Regions from separate parts of the Paenibacillus sp. FSL R10-2734 genome, predicted to be linked through region 3. Evidence: predicted binding sites of a transcription regulator. Region 3 holds the regulator's gene; each other region holds the start of a gene.
What was found. Region 3 encodes LexA, which represses DNA repair genes until DNA is damaged. Its sites were predicted from a motif close to CGAACATATGTTCG; they were not measured.

Region 1 (5,182 bases), 440 kb from region 3:
ATTCTGATTCGTGATTCGAAATTGAAGGTGAAGAGCCAGATCCAAGGAGATCAGATCCGCGTAACCGGTAAGAGTCGCGACGATTTGCAGCAAATTATCCAGATTTTGCGTAAAGCTGATTTGCCGCTGGACCTGCAGTTCAACAACTTAAAATAGAATTTTGAACCCCGCAGTGCACATCAGCACCATTATGCGGGGTGCTTTGTATTTTTTTTGACACCTATTTATAGCTATAATATACTTGCTTAAGTAGAAAAGATGAGCCTGACTCAGGCAATTTGTATGAACGATTTAGGGGAGGAACTTCAGTGAATTTGCCCAACCGCATCACGCTAGCACGTATTTGCCTGATCCCGATTATGATGTTTTTTTTACTGGTGGATTTCAGTTTCTATCCAGAACCGATACATTGGGGCTCTTTTCAGCTATCTGTTAATCATTTGGTAGCAGCTGTAATCTTTTTACTTGCAGCCAGCACAGATGGAATAGACGGATACATAGCTAGGAAATATAATATGGTCACCAATCTCGGAAAACTCCTTGATCCACTAGCGGACAAGCTGTTAGTTTCCGCAGTACTGATTTCACTCGTGGAACTGGGCAGATGTGACTCATGGATCGCAATTGTTATCATTAGCCGTGAGTTCGCAGTAACCGGGCTTCGCCAGATAGCACTATTAGAGGGAAAAGTGGTTGCCGCCAGCAAATGGGGTAAGATAAAGACGGTTGTACAAATTGTAGCGATCTCACTGCTGTTGTTGAACAATTTCCCATTTCAATTCGTCAGCATTCCTGTAGACGATATTGCCATTTGGGCTGCAGCCTTGATCACTATTTACTCTGGGATTGATTATTTTGTAAAGAATAAGGATCTGTTACAGCTGCATAATGCTTAAGCATTTTAAGTAGCTATTTATAGAAAAGGTAATAGGTAAAGCACCTATTACCTTTTTTAAACCCTAAAAGCAGTGCGTCTACATTATAACGAGGAGGCGAAAGCCAGGTATGAAAGCGGAGATTATTGCAGTAGGCACGGAGCTTTTGCTCGGTCAAATCGTGAATAGTAATGCCCAGTTTTTGTCTATAGAGCTAGCTGCTATTGGGATCGATGTATATTTTCAAACTGTAGTTGGCGATAATAGCAGTCGCTTGCAGCAAGCCATTGAGATCGCTCAAAGTAGAGCTGATGTTATCATATTTACGGGTGGCATTGGCCCGACAGAAGATGATCTTACGAAGGACGCACTGGCTGCAGCTTTAGGTCGTACACTCCATATAGATCGTTTGGCAATGGATCATGTACAACGTTTCTTTGACGATCGAAAGATCGTAATGACAGAGAATAATCGTAAACAGGCACTTATAATTGAAGGAACCACACCTTTGCCAAATGAGATTGGTCTTGCTGTTGGTATTGCTTTTGAGCATGAAAAGAAATATTATATTGTGCTTCCTGGTCCGCCTCGCGAGATGAAACCGATGTTTGTAGATAAGGCTGTACCGTGGCTTCAGCAGCATGCTCTGACGTCAGAAATGCCACTTTATTCTAAAATGCTTAAATTTGCCGGTATCGGAGAATCCTTGCTTGAGGATAAGCTCATTGATCTTATTCACAGCCAGACTGATCCAACGATAGCTCCATACGCTAAAGAAGGAGAAGTAACTGTCCGCATTTCGACAAAGGCGCCTTCCGAGCATGAAGCTTTCAAGAAGCTGGACATTTTGGAGAAACAGATCAAAGAGATTTTACCAGAGCATTTATATGCGAATATTGACGTGCCACTGGAGCAATTGATTGTGGATTGGATGGCGGATGCAGGTCTGACTTTAAGTGCGGCGGAGAGTTGTACCGGAGGTTTACTAATGGAGAGTATAACCAACATTCCAGGCAGTGCTTCGATGTTTGCGGGAGGAATCGTCTGTTATTCCAACGACCTAAAGAAAAAACTTCTGAATGTACCGAGTGCTTATTTGGAGGGGGCAGATGCGCCAGGGGCAGTTAGTCGTGAAGTTGCCGAGGTGTTAGCTGATCAGGTGAGAATGATCGCGGACAGTGATTTCGGCTTATCTGTTACTGGTGTAGCAGGACCAGGCTATTCTGAACGTAAGCCAGTTGGACTTGTTTTTATTGGTTTAGCTGAACGCGGGCGTAAGACAGAGGTATATGAGCTTAATCTTAAAGGTACACGTGAAAATATACGACTGCGAACTGTTAAAGCTCTGCTGTATCGACTATGGCGCAGACTTGAGGAACGGAAGGTGGAGACACCTCTTGAAGGCTCAGACTTGTAATGGGAGATTAGCCCAGTTATAATTGCACTATACGGAAGAACCGTGGCACTGAGATTTCTTTGCTGCGGTTTTTTGTATATCTGCAGAGATTTTGATCACAGTTTTCGGTTTTGATCATAAGTCGTTGATGTCCGGTGAAGTAGAGAAAAGAGTTAACTTCTATGTCCGGAGGGAGGCTTACAATAAAAGGGATAAATATCGCTTGAGACAAAAAAAACGAATGTATGTTCGAAAAAAAGCTTGGCAAGACCTCAAAAACACGTTATTATATTATTATAAACAGTGAAGGAAGTGGTCTGATTGTCAGATCGTCGTGCAGCGCTTGATATGGCGCTTCGTCAAATAGAAAAACAATTTGGTAAAGGTTCGATCATGAAACTGGGAGAATCCACTCATATGCAAGTGGAAGTTGTACCTAGCGGATCTTTGGCTCTTGATATTGCGTTAGGTATAGGCGGACTTCCAAAGGGACGTATTATTGAAGTATACGGACCTGAATCCTCCGGTAAAACGACTGTTGCTCTTCATGCTATTGCAGAAGTGCAAAAACAAGGAGGACAAGCTGCATTTATCGATGCTGAGCATGCGCTCGATCCGAAATATGCTCGTAACTTGGGCGTAAACATTGATGAATTGTTGCTATCTCAGCCAGATACAGGTGAGCAGGCACTTGAGATTGCTGAAGCACTTGTTCGTAGTGGCGCAGTAGACATTATTGTCGTTGACTCCGTAGCCGCTTTGGTTCCTAAAGCAGAAATTGAAGGCGACATGGGTGATTCTCACGTCGGTCTACAGGCTCGTTTGATGTCTCAGGCGCTTCGGAAGCTATCAGGTGCCATTAGCAAATCAAATACAATTGCTATCTTTATTAACCAGCTTCGTGAGAAAATTGGTGTTATGTTCGGTAATCCAGAGACAACTCCGGGTGGTCGGGCGCTGAAGTTCTACTCTTCCGTACGGTTGGATGTTCGTCGTGTCGAAAGTATCAAGATGGGTAACGATGTCGTAGGTAACCGCACAAAGATCAAGATTGTGAAGAATAAGGTAGCACCTCCATTTAAGCAAGCTGATGTTGATATCATGTACGGTGAAGGGATTTCCAGAGAAGGAAGCCTTGTAGATATCGGTACTGAAATGGATATCGTGAATAAGAGCGGTGCATGGTATTCCTATGAGGGCGAACGTTTGGGCCAAGGCCGTGAGAATGCCAAACAGTTCTTGAAAGAACACCAAGATATTGCACTTATCATTGAGAACAAGATCCGTGAAGCAAGTAACCTGTCCACTATTGTTGCTGCACCAAATGAAGCAGAAATCATTGCAGAGCAAGAGGAAGAAGAAAAGCTGCTTCTCGAAATCGAACAATAGAATAATTTATTAAGGAATAGGACGCCCTGTGATTCATTGTTGCAGGGTGTCTTTTCTTAACGCATTAGAAAATATATATTTGGGCCCCCCGCAAAGTACCTAAGTGCACATCGAAGTTAAGCGCCACTTTGTGGGAATATTTTATTGCTATGAGGTGACAAGCAACTATGGTAATACAGCTGGATATGGATTTTGAATCGGACGAGCAGGGCGAACAGGTCCTAGCTGATTTTCCTGAGGGTGAACTTTTAGAAATTACTAAGGTGGAACGTCAGAAGAAATCGGACCACCGTTATATTATACATTTCGGAGCCTATAACATGACTGTACACGAAGACGTCATGATTAAATATCGGATGATTACTGGAAATTCTTTTATGAAAGCCGATTTGGAGGAAATTGTTGTAGCTGATGAGCGTCAACGAGCCTATGTAGAGGGGCTTCGTTATCTAGAGCGAAAGCCACGAACCGCTATGGAAATGACTCGCCGTTTACGGCAGAAGGAAATAGGGGAGACTATTATTGCGGAAGTGGTGCAACGGCTACAGCAGGAAAGACTTCTTGATGACCCCTTGTATGCCAAGCAATGGGCGGAGCAACGCATTACGAACCAGCGAAAGGGGAAAATGTGGATTCGACAAGAGCTACGTGAGAAAGGAATCGACAAATCCTTGATCTCGGAAGCCTTAGAGAATATCAGTCCTGAACAAGAACTAGAGAGTGCGCTTCAGACCGGACGTAAGAAATGGAATCTCATTCGAGGAGAAGCTGCGGATAAGCGAAGAAAGACTGGAGCCTTCTTAATGCGGCGTGGATTCTCGGGTGATATGGTACGACAAGTGATCAATACTTTACTTGAAGAAGACAATTATGAGGGTGAAGATGAGGAATTTTACTAGACTCACTGATTCTCTTGACATTAATGCGTATATCGACTCTCTTGACAATGTCTTTTTATAAATAATAAAATATAACATGAATCGGCATAAAGTAAGAATCCTTTTTCCTTCCCAAAAAGGAGACTTTTTAAACGGTTCGCGTACAAACTCATATGAAATGTAATCGCCGGATAAGGCGGGCAGTGTGCATGTGCAGCATGTGCAGTATGGCAATCGGTTATTTACCGGTTTTTTGTATGGTGATGAACGGATAGTTTAACAACTGCACAATTCCCAGGGATATACCTTGGAGAGGAACCAACGAGGAGGTGAACAGATGCAAGCATGGATCTGGGTCATTATCGTTCTCGTTGTAGCTGCATTATTCTTTGGGTTCGGTTATTTTATTCGTAAATCCCTTGCAGAAGCTAAAATTCAAAGCGCAGAAAGAGAAGCTGTTGTCATCGTAGAAAATGCGAAGAAGGACGCTGAAGCGCTGAAGAAAGAAACAGTATTGGAAGCTAAGGACGAAGTCCATAGAATCCGTACTGAAGCTGAGAAAGAAACTCGTGAACGTCGGAATGAAATCCAACGGCAAGAGAGACGTTTGCTGCAAAAGGAAGAATCTCTGGATAAAAAAATGG
Region 2 (5,182 bases), 1.3 Mb from region 3:
GTCTCTGCTTCCAGAATCGGATAATCCGCTACCAGCTCCGTCATGCCGGTTGGCTGTTGTAGGGGAATGGAAGTATCAAAGCTGTTTCGTTCATAAGACCCAAGATATTCCTGATCTATAAATTGCAGCTTCTCTTCAATATTGACGTCTCCGTAGAGATAAAAATAACTGTTGGACGGATGATAATAATTGCTGTGCGCCTTAAGAAACTGCTCATACGTAAGCGCAGGAATCTCCTGTGGATCTCCACCTGAAGAATGGCGATAGATCGTGTCCGGATACAATGACTTTTTGATTCTGTCCATCAATACCGTTGTCGGTGAGGAATAAGAACCCTTCATCTCGTTGTAGACCACGCCTTTATAGATAAGCTCATCTTCGGGATGCTGAAGCTCGTAATGCCAGCCCTCTTGCTCAAAGATTTCTTGCTGCTTATAAATATTCGGCTGAAGGACACTATCCAGATATACCTCCATCAAATTGGAGAAGTCCTGATCGTTTCGGCTGGCCACCGGATACATCGTCTTATCCCCAAATGTAAATGCGTTCAGGAACGTCTGCATCGAACCCTTGAGCAATTCAACAAAAGGTTCCTTGACCGGATATTTCTCTGAACCACATAATACGGAATGCTCCAAAATATGAAAGACCCCTGTACTGTCCTCCGGTGGGGTTCTGAAGCTTACGCTGAACACCTTGTTGTCATCCTGATTCTGCACGAACAGCAGCCTAGCGCCGCTCTTCAGATGTTCCATCGTGAATACGGTGGATTCGATCTCCCGGATAAATTCCTCATTAATGACCTGAAATCCATAATAAATGTTCCCTGTGATCAAACGGCTCATAGATTTCCCTCCTCTGTTTAGGGATAAGATAACTCTACCCTGAAGCTTATCATATTCCTGGGCGATTATTCCATCAGTAGAAGGATTCCGGATTAATTTCTGATTCACATAAACAAGGCTACACCAGTATAATCACTGACGAAGCCTTGTTTTATTTTAAGGTATCTTTTAATATTGCTCCGAGTTCAGTGGTGTATTTAGTCAACCTTAAGCTTATCTCTGTACGCATAACATCTCGAGTTAGTCCAAAGCGCTCCTGATAGCCTCGGCAAAAGATTTTGTAATACACCAAGAATTCCTCCTGTTCATCTGCCAGCACCCTGATATTCCGCTGTTTCAGCTCTTTTTGCAACTGATAGGTATCCTGCATAATCCGGCGTTGAATGGCTTTACCAGCCATCAAATAGGCGCGTTTAAGAATGTTGCTGGAGTGCTCGATCTCTTTCAGGCTCTTACTAACCATGGTATCTATATAAGGAAGCAAAATGAGGTCACGAACCATCGTACGTTCCTCAATAGTTATCATTTTATCTGTGTTCTGATGCTGTTGATCCTCGTACTGCTCAACATGCTCGGTCATGATCATTTTCGTTTTCCAGCGTTCATTACCCTCTAGTTTACTCATTTATAGTGACCTCCAATCTGTTCAGCTCTTTCTAGGGCAACACCGGATTCAAGCATAGATGAAGCTCTGATTAGAGCTTTACTGCCATAACGAGCCTTTATTTGATCGATTGCACGTTCTTTGTTGTAAGCCCGAATCCTGTCATCAAAGAGTGTAAGTTGGATGACGTTATCATCAGATAGGTTAGACAAGGAAATTGCTAATCGCCCTATGGGAAGGCCAGACCAGTTGTCTGCAAATAATTTTTGCGCAGCAGCAGCTACTTCGTGTGTTAGTGATGTTGGTTCAGGCAATGTCATCTGACGCTCGTAAGAGTTTGAACGGTCTCCGTCCGTCTCCAAAACTGAAATAGATACCACTGATCCCATATAACGATACCGCCGGGCTCGCTGGCATACTTCTATGACGAGCTCAAGCAAAACAACCTCAATATCCGTATGCCGGGTGTATAAATTCCAGCGCAGAGCCTTGCCATGCCCTACTGATTTGATCTGATGTCGCATACCTGTGACCACTGGACTAGGATCTAGCCCGCGCGCAGTTTGCCAGTAATACTCCGCTTGGATATCGCTCTGCTTACCCATGGTGGTTCGCATTCGTTGCTTAAACTCTGGCAGCTCCATCCGCGCAATATCTCCAATCGTAGATATGCCCATACGCCAAAAATTCTTGGTCATTCTAGCTGCCACCATAAACATATCCTGTACAGGAAGTCTCCAGAGGGTCGACTCTAATTGGTCAAAAGTTAGTTCGTAAATCCCATCCTTCATTTTTTTGGCGTAGTTATCTGTCGCCATCTTTGCCATAACCTTAGTAGATCCAATGCCTACCCGAGTCCAGACTCCCGTCGAAAGTAACACATGATGCTGAATTTTATGAATCATATCCTGCAGCGATCCTCCGAAATACGCAAGAGATCCTGTGACATCCAGGAACTGCTCATCGATACTGTAGGGTTCTACCAGGTCGGTATAGGTTCGGTAAATCTCTGATATCAAGAGAGATACTTTAATGTAAGTCCCCATTCGTGGGCGTATTACGATTAGCTCTGGGCATTTTGCTAAAGCTTCACCTACACGCGAAGCCGTGGTTACACCCTTTGCTTTTGCAAGCGGACAGGCCGCCAACACAATACCGTTCATTCTTGTCGGATCCCCTACTGCAACAGGTTTATCTCGATATTCAGGATGGGCAGCTTTCTCCACAGAGGCGTAAAATGCCTGGCAGTCTGACAGTAGTATGACACGATCCTTAGGCATGGCGTTTTTCCTGTACTGGTTGCCATGATAGAATATTCGCCGCTAAGAACATGCGAGGAGTTCCTGTAGTTAGACAGTTTGCTCGTATGCGGCCGTCTCGGATGCTGTGTATTTCGATTTTCCGCTGGCTGATATTTCTCGATTTATCCTGATATATAATCTCAATTATTTGGCCGATGCTTATTTGCATGCGATCGCCTCCATAAAAATAAGAACACTTGTTTGTATTATATGCGCATTCGGGAAATTTAAGCAACAAAAAAGGTGAGGTAATTTCCCCCACCACTACCTGTAGCTACTATGAAAAATGAGTATTCAGTATTTCATATTCAACAGAGATTGAACAGATAACGAAAAAAGTTTACACTTTGATAAAGCAAACAACAGTAGTAATTCATTGATCTATACTCAAAAGTATTTCAAGAAAGGAAATCTGCTAATGTTCCGTTCCTCCTACACCTTTCGCTCGGAAGAAGATGCTTCCATGCTTCTGTTTGATTCTACCGGCTGGGAACAAGTCGATTCACCTGCCTATTCATTCAACGGCCAGAACCGAACGGAGAGAAGTTGTGTTATTTTTCAGTACACCTTATCAGGCGAGGGTAGAATTGAAATAGATGGGGTTGTTCATCGATTAACGAAGGGCAAAGCTTTTCTAGTAACTGTCCCCAGTATACACAGGTACTATTATCCGGAAGAAGGCACCGAGCCTTGGGAAGTTTTATGGCTCAATCTACGGGGGCCTTTAGCGATTTCACTTTGGAACCAACTTGCTGCTCATTGTGGTCCAATTATAGAACTCCCTCAGGAATCAGTTTCGATTGATTTATTGTGGAGTATATTCAAGGACATACAGGTTCATGAAGAAAGAGATTTGCATCTTTTAACGGGAAAAGTCTTTCAGTGGATCTTATCCATGGAGAAATACCTTAAGAAACCAAATTCGTTAACCACCTATATCAAAAATGACAAGCTTCACGCCGCTATTCAATTTATGAAGGAGGATCTGCATAATAATAATCTAAGCTTAGACGATGTCGCTGCTCATGTTGGCGTTTCCAAACATCATCTTTGCAGACTGTTTCAAAAAAACATCAACCTTTCACCCTTTGAGTATTTAAAAAGACGGCGGATCGAATTGGCTGCTTCTAAACTAAAAACAACAGACTTGAGCATCAACCAGATCGCCAATGAAACCGGATTTGACAATGCCAGCTACTTCGGAAAGGTTTTCCGTTCCTATTTTGGGGTCAATCCTTCGACGTACCGCGAACAGGATCTAGAGTTCCTGACGAAACATGTGTTTTTCGAAAATTGATTCAGCGTGAGATGAAAATGCCGCGTTTAGAGGTATCTGGGTCCGATAGAGTCGGCTGGGTTAGCATGTTGCACGGCGCTCCCGTTCAGCTCCGGTAGTCTCTGTTAGGTATGCATCTTGCTAGACGCACCATTCAGTTCCGGTAGTCTCTGCTAGGTATGCATCTTGCTAGACGCACCATCCGGTTCCGGTAATATCCGCTAGGTATGCATCTTGCTAGACGCACCATCCGGTTCCGGTAATATCCGCTAGGTATGCATCTTGCTAGACGCACCATCCGGTTCCGGTAATATCCGCTAGGTATGCATCTTGCTAGACGCACCATCCGGTTCCGGTAATATCCGCTAGGTATGCATCTTGCTAGACGCACCATCCGGTTCCGGTAATATCCGCTAGGTATGCATCTTGCTAGACGCACCATCCGGTTTCTTCCCCTCACCCGCTACTTCCGACTCATAACCCTCCCCTCTGACTTCGGACCATGATGACGCTATTTGCCAATTTCTCGCCTTTTTGGCTTAGTTTCGGACTCCAGTGCAGCTATTCCCTCGAAAGTGACTCATATTGGGTACTTTTCGTGCCAATAGCGACTATACGGTCCGATAAAACTCCAAATGTGTGAAAATGCCGCGTTTAAGGTCATCTGAGTCCGATAGCGTTGGCTGAGTTAGCATGTTGCACGGCGTCTTGTACGGCGTCCCATTCAGCTTCCATCCTGTTGTCTCCGATTCATAAACATTCCCCAGCTACTTCCGACTCATAACCAACCCCTCTGGCCTTCGGACCCACATGACGCTATTTGCCAATTTTCCCGCCTTTTGAGCATAGTTTCGGACTCCAGTGCAGCTATTCCCTCGAAAGTGACTCATATTGGGTACTTTTCGTGCCAATAGCGACTATACAGTCCGATAAAACTCCAAATGTGTGAAAATGCCGCGTTTAGGGGCTTCTGAGTCCGATAGCGTCGGCTGAGTTAGTATGTTGCACGGCGCTCCCATTCAGCTCCGGTAGTCTCTGCTAGGTATGCATCTTGCTAGACGCACCATCCGGTTTCATCCCCTCACCCGCTACTTCCGAGTCATAACCAACCCCTCTGGACTTCGGACTCACATGACGCTATTGGCCAGTTTTTCGC
Region 3 (5,182 bases):
CTCGTAGCTATCAATGAGCTCTTGGAAAGTGACTCCTCCTGTAACAGAGAGAGTTTTTGTTGTAGGACCCATCGCACCTACAACATATCGAGGACGGTCAGGCGTATCATATTTATCAACAGCATTGCGTGCTAGCTTTGCTGCAACTAGATTAATTTCACGAGCCCGCTGCGGGATATCATATTCAGCAAGTACAACAGACGTTGCACCAAATGTATTCGTTTCTATGAGATCAGCACCTGCTTCAAGATACTGCTCATGAATCGTCTGAATCACTTCTGGACGAGTTAAGACTAGCATTTCATTACAGCCGTCCAATTCTTCGCCACCAAAATCCTCACCTGTTAGAGGCACTTGTTGGATCATTGTGCCCATTGCACCATCTAGAATTAATATTCTTTGTTGTAAGCTTTCCTCAAGTGTATATTTAGCCAACGTATAGTCCCCCCAGTAAAACATTAGAGTAAGTTTAGCAGAATAATGGAATTTCGGAAAGCCTTCCTTTCCACTCTGCATTATATGTAATCATAGAATACAATTGCTATACATAAATCATGGTTTTACAATGAGTTCTTTATTAGGCATAGAATGCTGAGTTCTTGCAGTTACATGAGATGTAACAATATATTGTCCTTCTGTCTCAAGAGTTCCTTCAGCTTGATAGATTCCATCACCGACTAGCTTCCCTTTAAGCTCCATTTTATGTCCATCATCATCTTTCTTCACAATTTCGAACAAAACCTCTTTCGCATCATCCACTGCCGAGTTGTCTTGCGTCACCACAGCCTCAAAGGTCACCTTCTGATTTACAACAACCTCTTCAGGACTCCAATGTAACTCGACCTTAATAGGCTCCATAGACATATCCATGTCCATGTTCATATTCATGTTATGTACTCCAGAATGTTTGGTTTGGTCTGATGAGCATCCCCCCAGGATTAAAAGTGTTGCACCTAATAATAAAGGGACTATTGTTCTCGAAATCTTCATTTAGAGTCCTCCCAATCGATTTGAATACAAAGAATCTACCAATTCATGTTATACATTCTTCATCTATTATACACATTATTATTGGTTTTTCAGTATTTCACATCAATTCAGCTTCACTCTTGTGACTCTTATCATTTACTAGTTAAACTAATAGAAAAATTTAATGATATTAAGAAATAAAGAAAGACAGCAAGTCTCCTAGTAACCCAGGAACTTACTGCCTTCATATGACTTAAATGGAACGAAATCCTCTGTTCCGCTTTATAAAGATTGGACTATTGAAAGAAGCTCCCCAAGATGCTTGATTTCATAATCCGGCTGAATTTCAGGATCTGGCTGTTTACCTTTTCTATTAATCCAGACCGTAGTCAACCCTGTTGCCAACCCACCACGAATATCCGTTGTAAGCTTATCACCGACCATAACCCCTTGCTCAGGTGCAATGTCAAGAAGCTCTAAGGCATGTAGAAAAATATCCTTATCCGGTTTTCCTTTGCCGAAGCTTCCGGAAATCACGATGTGATCAAAGAAAGGAACGATTTCAGGTACACCATCCAGCTTCTCTTGTTGCAATGCAGGGCATCCGTTAGTCAAAAGCAATAGCTTCACTTTACCCTTCAGCTCTTCAAGCACCTGAATCGTTTCTTCATAGATGTAAGCCCGTTTTCTACGCTCTGCTGCAAACTTGTTAGCTAATGTCTCAGCAAGAACTTCATCCTCTACACCAAGAGCTGCAAGACCACGACGCCACGACTCTTTACGGTATCCCGGTGCAAGTTGCTCCAATTGACGGAATTCCGGTTGTTCACCTGCAGTAAAGTTTCCCCAAAGTGCTTCAAAAGGATTAATCCCGATCATTTTTGTAAATGGGTTCGTTTCGTATGATTCATATAATCCTATGGCTTCTTTACGCACCGCGACTTCTAGTTCTTGTGGATCAATCGTTTCCCCGGCGGCTTCACATGTAGAACGAAATGCTTCATTGACGCTCCGATCATCCCAGAGCAGTGTATCATCAAGGTCAAATAGTACGGCAGAAATTGGCATTACAGGTCTCCCTCTCCTATGGCTGGTTAATTTCTAATCGTGAACTACTTCAATTTGGTGAGCTTTTGCGAATGCTTCCAGACGAGTCCCCATCGCAGCTGTATCATAACGATTCATAAGTCTGGTAAAAATCCATTTCGTGCGTTTGCCTTTATGCTTAATGACAACTGCTCCACGCGAAAGGATGATTTTCTCAATATCAGAAGCTGACAAATAGCGTTCGCGATTGAATTTAATAGTAGATAGTCTAGCATTCTCCACCTTCAAGTACGGACGTCGGAAGAACAGAAGTGCCGCTAGTAAGTAGTACAAAACAACTCCTAGCCAGTTCATAAGCATACCACTGCCTTGGGCCTGATCTACTGAACCAATCACCCAGAACAATGAACCAAGCACTACTAACACTATTGGAAGTGCAATGTTACGACCTTTAAAGGTTTCGGTGTTCTTGCCAGGAGATTTAGATTTAGACGCATAAATCGTTTCCTTCCCCTGTTTCTTTCTTTGCTTGTTGATTTGCTGTGTGTTGCGTTGAACCATTCTTTCCCAAGAACGGGCCATATGCGTTCCCCCTAGTCATCCAGTAATATCTATGAAAAGGAACAGGGTGTTAATGCTTAAGTCCCTTGTTACCTTCTTCATGCTCATCATTATCAACCAATTCAATCGTATTCAATTGTGCTCGAAAATTATTGCGGATATTCCCCAAATAAATTTCACGGAGCTTGGCACGTTCCGCCAATTCCTCTTGATTAAGGCCTACGCTCTTCTGTTTGCGTGCCAATTCGTTAATACGCGCGACCAACTCATCAATATTCAAAAAACTTTCCCTCCCCTTATAAATTAATTCTAACTCTGCCATGAGAAAAAGAGCTTGTCAAGGTTTACTCCCTGCAAGCTCTTAATGTCTTTCTATTATGTTCTTAGAAAATTAATAAATAGGTAACGTTAGAACATCTCCAGCATTAATTTGACTACCCTTAATCCCATTAGATTTTTTAATTCCTTCTATATATACAGCCGTCTTCATATCAGAAGGTTTATTCTCAAGAGCTATACTCCAAAGTGTATCTCCACGTTCAACCACTACGCGCTTCTCATCCTTCATTAAAGAAGTTGATCCTGCAAATACATTACCTACTACTGTAAGCCCTGATAGTACGAGCACAATGATCAATGTCAGTTTAATAACAAAATCTCTCCGGAACAAACGCATCAATCCTTCAAGCAAGCGATCTGTAATCTCTTTAATCTGAGCTGAATTACGGGTAATAGGATTATGTCCTAAAGATTCAACCACTGGGGCTTTATCGTAGATGCTACGGTATGTACTGTATTTTAACATGAATATCATCCTCCAAACACTTGTTCTTACTTTCAAATTCATAATAACACGAACATGTGTTTTGTTCAATACTATTTTAGAACAATTGTTCTCTTTTTTTCGAAAATAGCAAAAAGCCATATCAATCTTAAAAAGACCTAATTGATCATTTATATGAAGCTTAAATAAACAATAAGAGGCTACCATTTATTAACTCTTTCATATTAATATTTATAATAGTTAGAACTTATGTTTGTGCGAACGGTAGTTCTATGTTATAATTTTCCCAAACATTACTATATGGGGTTGATTCCAATGTCAAAGATTTCTAGTCGCCAGCTGGCGATCCTGGAATTTATACGTAGCGAAGTCCGCAGCAAGGGTTATCCTCCTTCCGTCCGGGAGATTGGAGAAGCTGTTGGTCTAGCTTCCAGCTCCACAGTTCACGGTCATTTGGATCGGCTTGAGAAGAAGGGACTTATTCGTCGAGATCCAACGAAGCCTCGTGCGATAGAATTGCTAGGCCAAGAGGATTCCGAGAATGTCCATCATTTCGCACAAACCGTCGCTCGCATTCCTGTCGTAGGCAAGGTTACCGCCGGGGTGCCTATCACTGCTACTGAGAATATTGAAGACTATTTCCCACTTCCAACTCACTATGTTGGAGATAACAAAGTATTTATGTTATCGGTTCAAGGTGACAGTATGGTAGAAGCAGGGATTATGAATGGTGACTATGTAATTGTTCGTCAACAACAAACGGCTGATAACGGAGATATCGTTGTAGCTATGACTGAAGAAGATGAAGCAACCGTTAAGACCTTTTATAAAGAACGTGATCATATACGTCTTCAGCCGGAGAATCCGGCATATGAGCCTCTTCGCCTTAATCGCGTAACCATTCTCGGCAGAGTTATCGGACTGTTCCGAGATATCCACTAACCACGCACTCCTACCAAGCGGAAACAGATTACCGTCCTTTTTAGGGAAGGTAATCATTTCTGCGAGAAATATAAGGATAATGTATACCTTAAATTCTTTCTTATATTTTACAAATGGCTGTTCCGCAAACGCGGAACAGCCATTTTTTCTGCTATTTAACTCAAATAATCGATTATAGAACATTTGTTCCCATTCGCTAAAATGGCCATTTTCTATAAATAACCGTTTAGGTGTTTTGCTCATATCCTAATTAGAAAGGAGTGTTGCGCATGCCAAATTATCGAATTATTGTAGATTTATCGCAGCGAATGCTTTATCTTCTTGATAACAACGTTGTGGTCAGGGGCTTCCCTGTCGGAATCGGTAAAATGGTAACTCAATCCCCACTGGGCGAGTTCACAATTATTAACAAGCAGCCCAATCCTGGTGGTCCATTTGGTGCATTTTGGATGGGACTTTCAAAGCCTCACTATGGGATACATGGAACTAACGATCCCTCATCCATAGGTCACGAAGTCTCACACGGTTGTATTCGTATGTACAATGAGGATGTATTAGCACTCGCAGCGATTGTCCCCATTGGAACACGAGTGACGATAAGAAATTAAATCTATCCATAAACAAAAGCCCCCCACTCGATATTTCATGAATGGGAGGCTTTTGTTTTTGAGTATTTTATATAGCGCACTAGGAATTATGTGGTTATATGTCGAATATTGTTAACAGGATTTCAAATTGAAAGGAAGTGTTTAGTTTTGAACAACTCAAAAATTAGAACCCTCATCGATTTTAAAGTCGATGCACTGGGTAAACTCTCCGGTTTATTGTTAAATAACGATCAAGCTAGTGGAAAAAAGGTAAATCTGCTCACCTCATTTG

Region 1: the regulator LexA is predicted to act here: its motif matches at 2,510-2,523, upstream of recA (recombinase RecA).
Region 2: the regulator LexA is predicted to act here: its motif matches at 2,941-2,954, upstream of NSS67_RS11035 (DNA polymerase IV).

Annotation. Positions count from the first base shown of each region.
Region 1 covers NZ_CP150170.1:3,391,652-3,396,833, forward strand. The annotation lists gene NSS67_RS14905 (YajQ family cyclic di-GMP-binding protein) at 1-156, shown strand, start outside; gene pgsA (CDP-diacylglycerol--glycerol-3-phosphate 3-phosphatidyltransferase) at 309-896, shown strand; gene NSS67_RS14915 (competence/damage-inducible protein A) at 1,006-2,292, shown strand; gene recA (recombinase RecA) at 2,593-3,660, shown strand; gene NSS67_RS14925 (RecX family transcriptional regulator) at 3,828-4,559, shown strand; gene rny (ribonuclease Y) at 4,876-5,182, shown strand, end outside.
Region 2 covers NZ_CP150170.1:2,538,517-2,543,698, reverse strand. The annotation lists gene NSS67_RS11045 (insulinase family protein) at 1-845, opposite strand, end outside; gene NSS67_RS11040 (hypothetical protein) at 997-1,470, opposite strand; gene NSS67_RS11035 (DNA polymerase IV) at 1,467-2,729, opposite strand; gene NSS67_RS11030 (AraC family transcriptional regulator) at 3,127-4,047, shown strand.
Region 3 covers NZ_CP150170.1:3,827,596-3,832,777, reverse strand. The annotation lists gene metH (methionine synthase) at 1-435, opposite strand, end outside; gene NSS67_RS16735 (FixH family protein) at 553-888, opposite strand; gene NSS67_RS16730 (HAD family hydrolase) at 1,252-2,037, opposite strand; gene NSS67_RS16725 (hypothetical protein) at 2,071-2,598, opposite strand; gene NSS67_RS16720 (DUF896 domain-containing protein) at 2,648-2,857, opposite strand; gene NSS67_RS16715 (LysM peptidoglycan-binding domain-containing protein) at 2,969-3,382, opposite strand; gene lexA (transcriptional repressor LexA) at 3,677-4,303, shown strand; gene NSS67_RS16705 (L,D-transpeptidase) at 4,573-4,911, shown strand; gene NSS67_RS16700 (hypothetical protein) at 5,059-5,182, shown strand, end outside.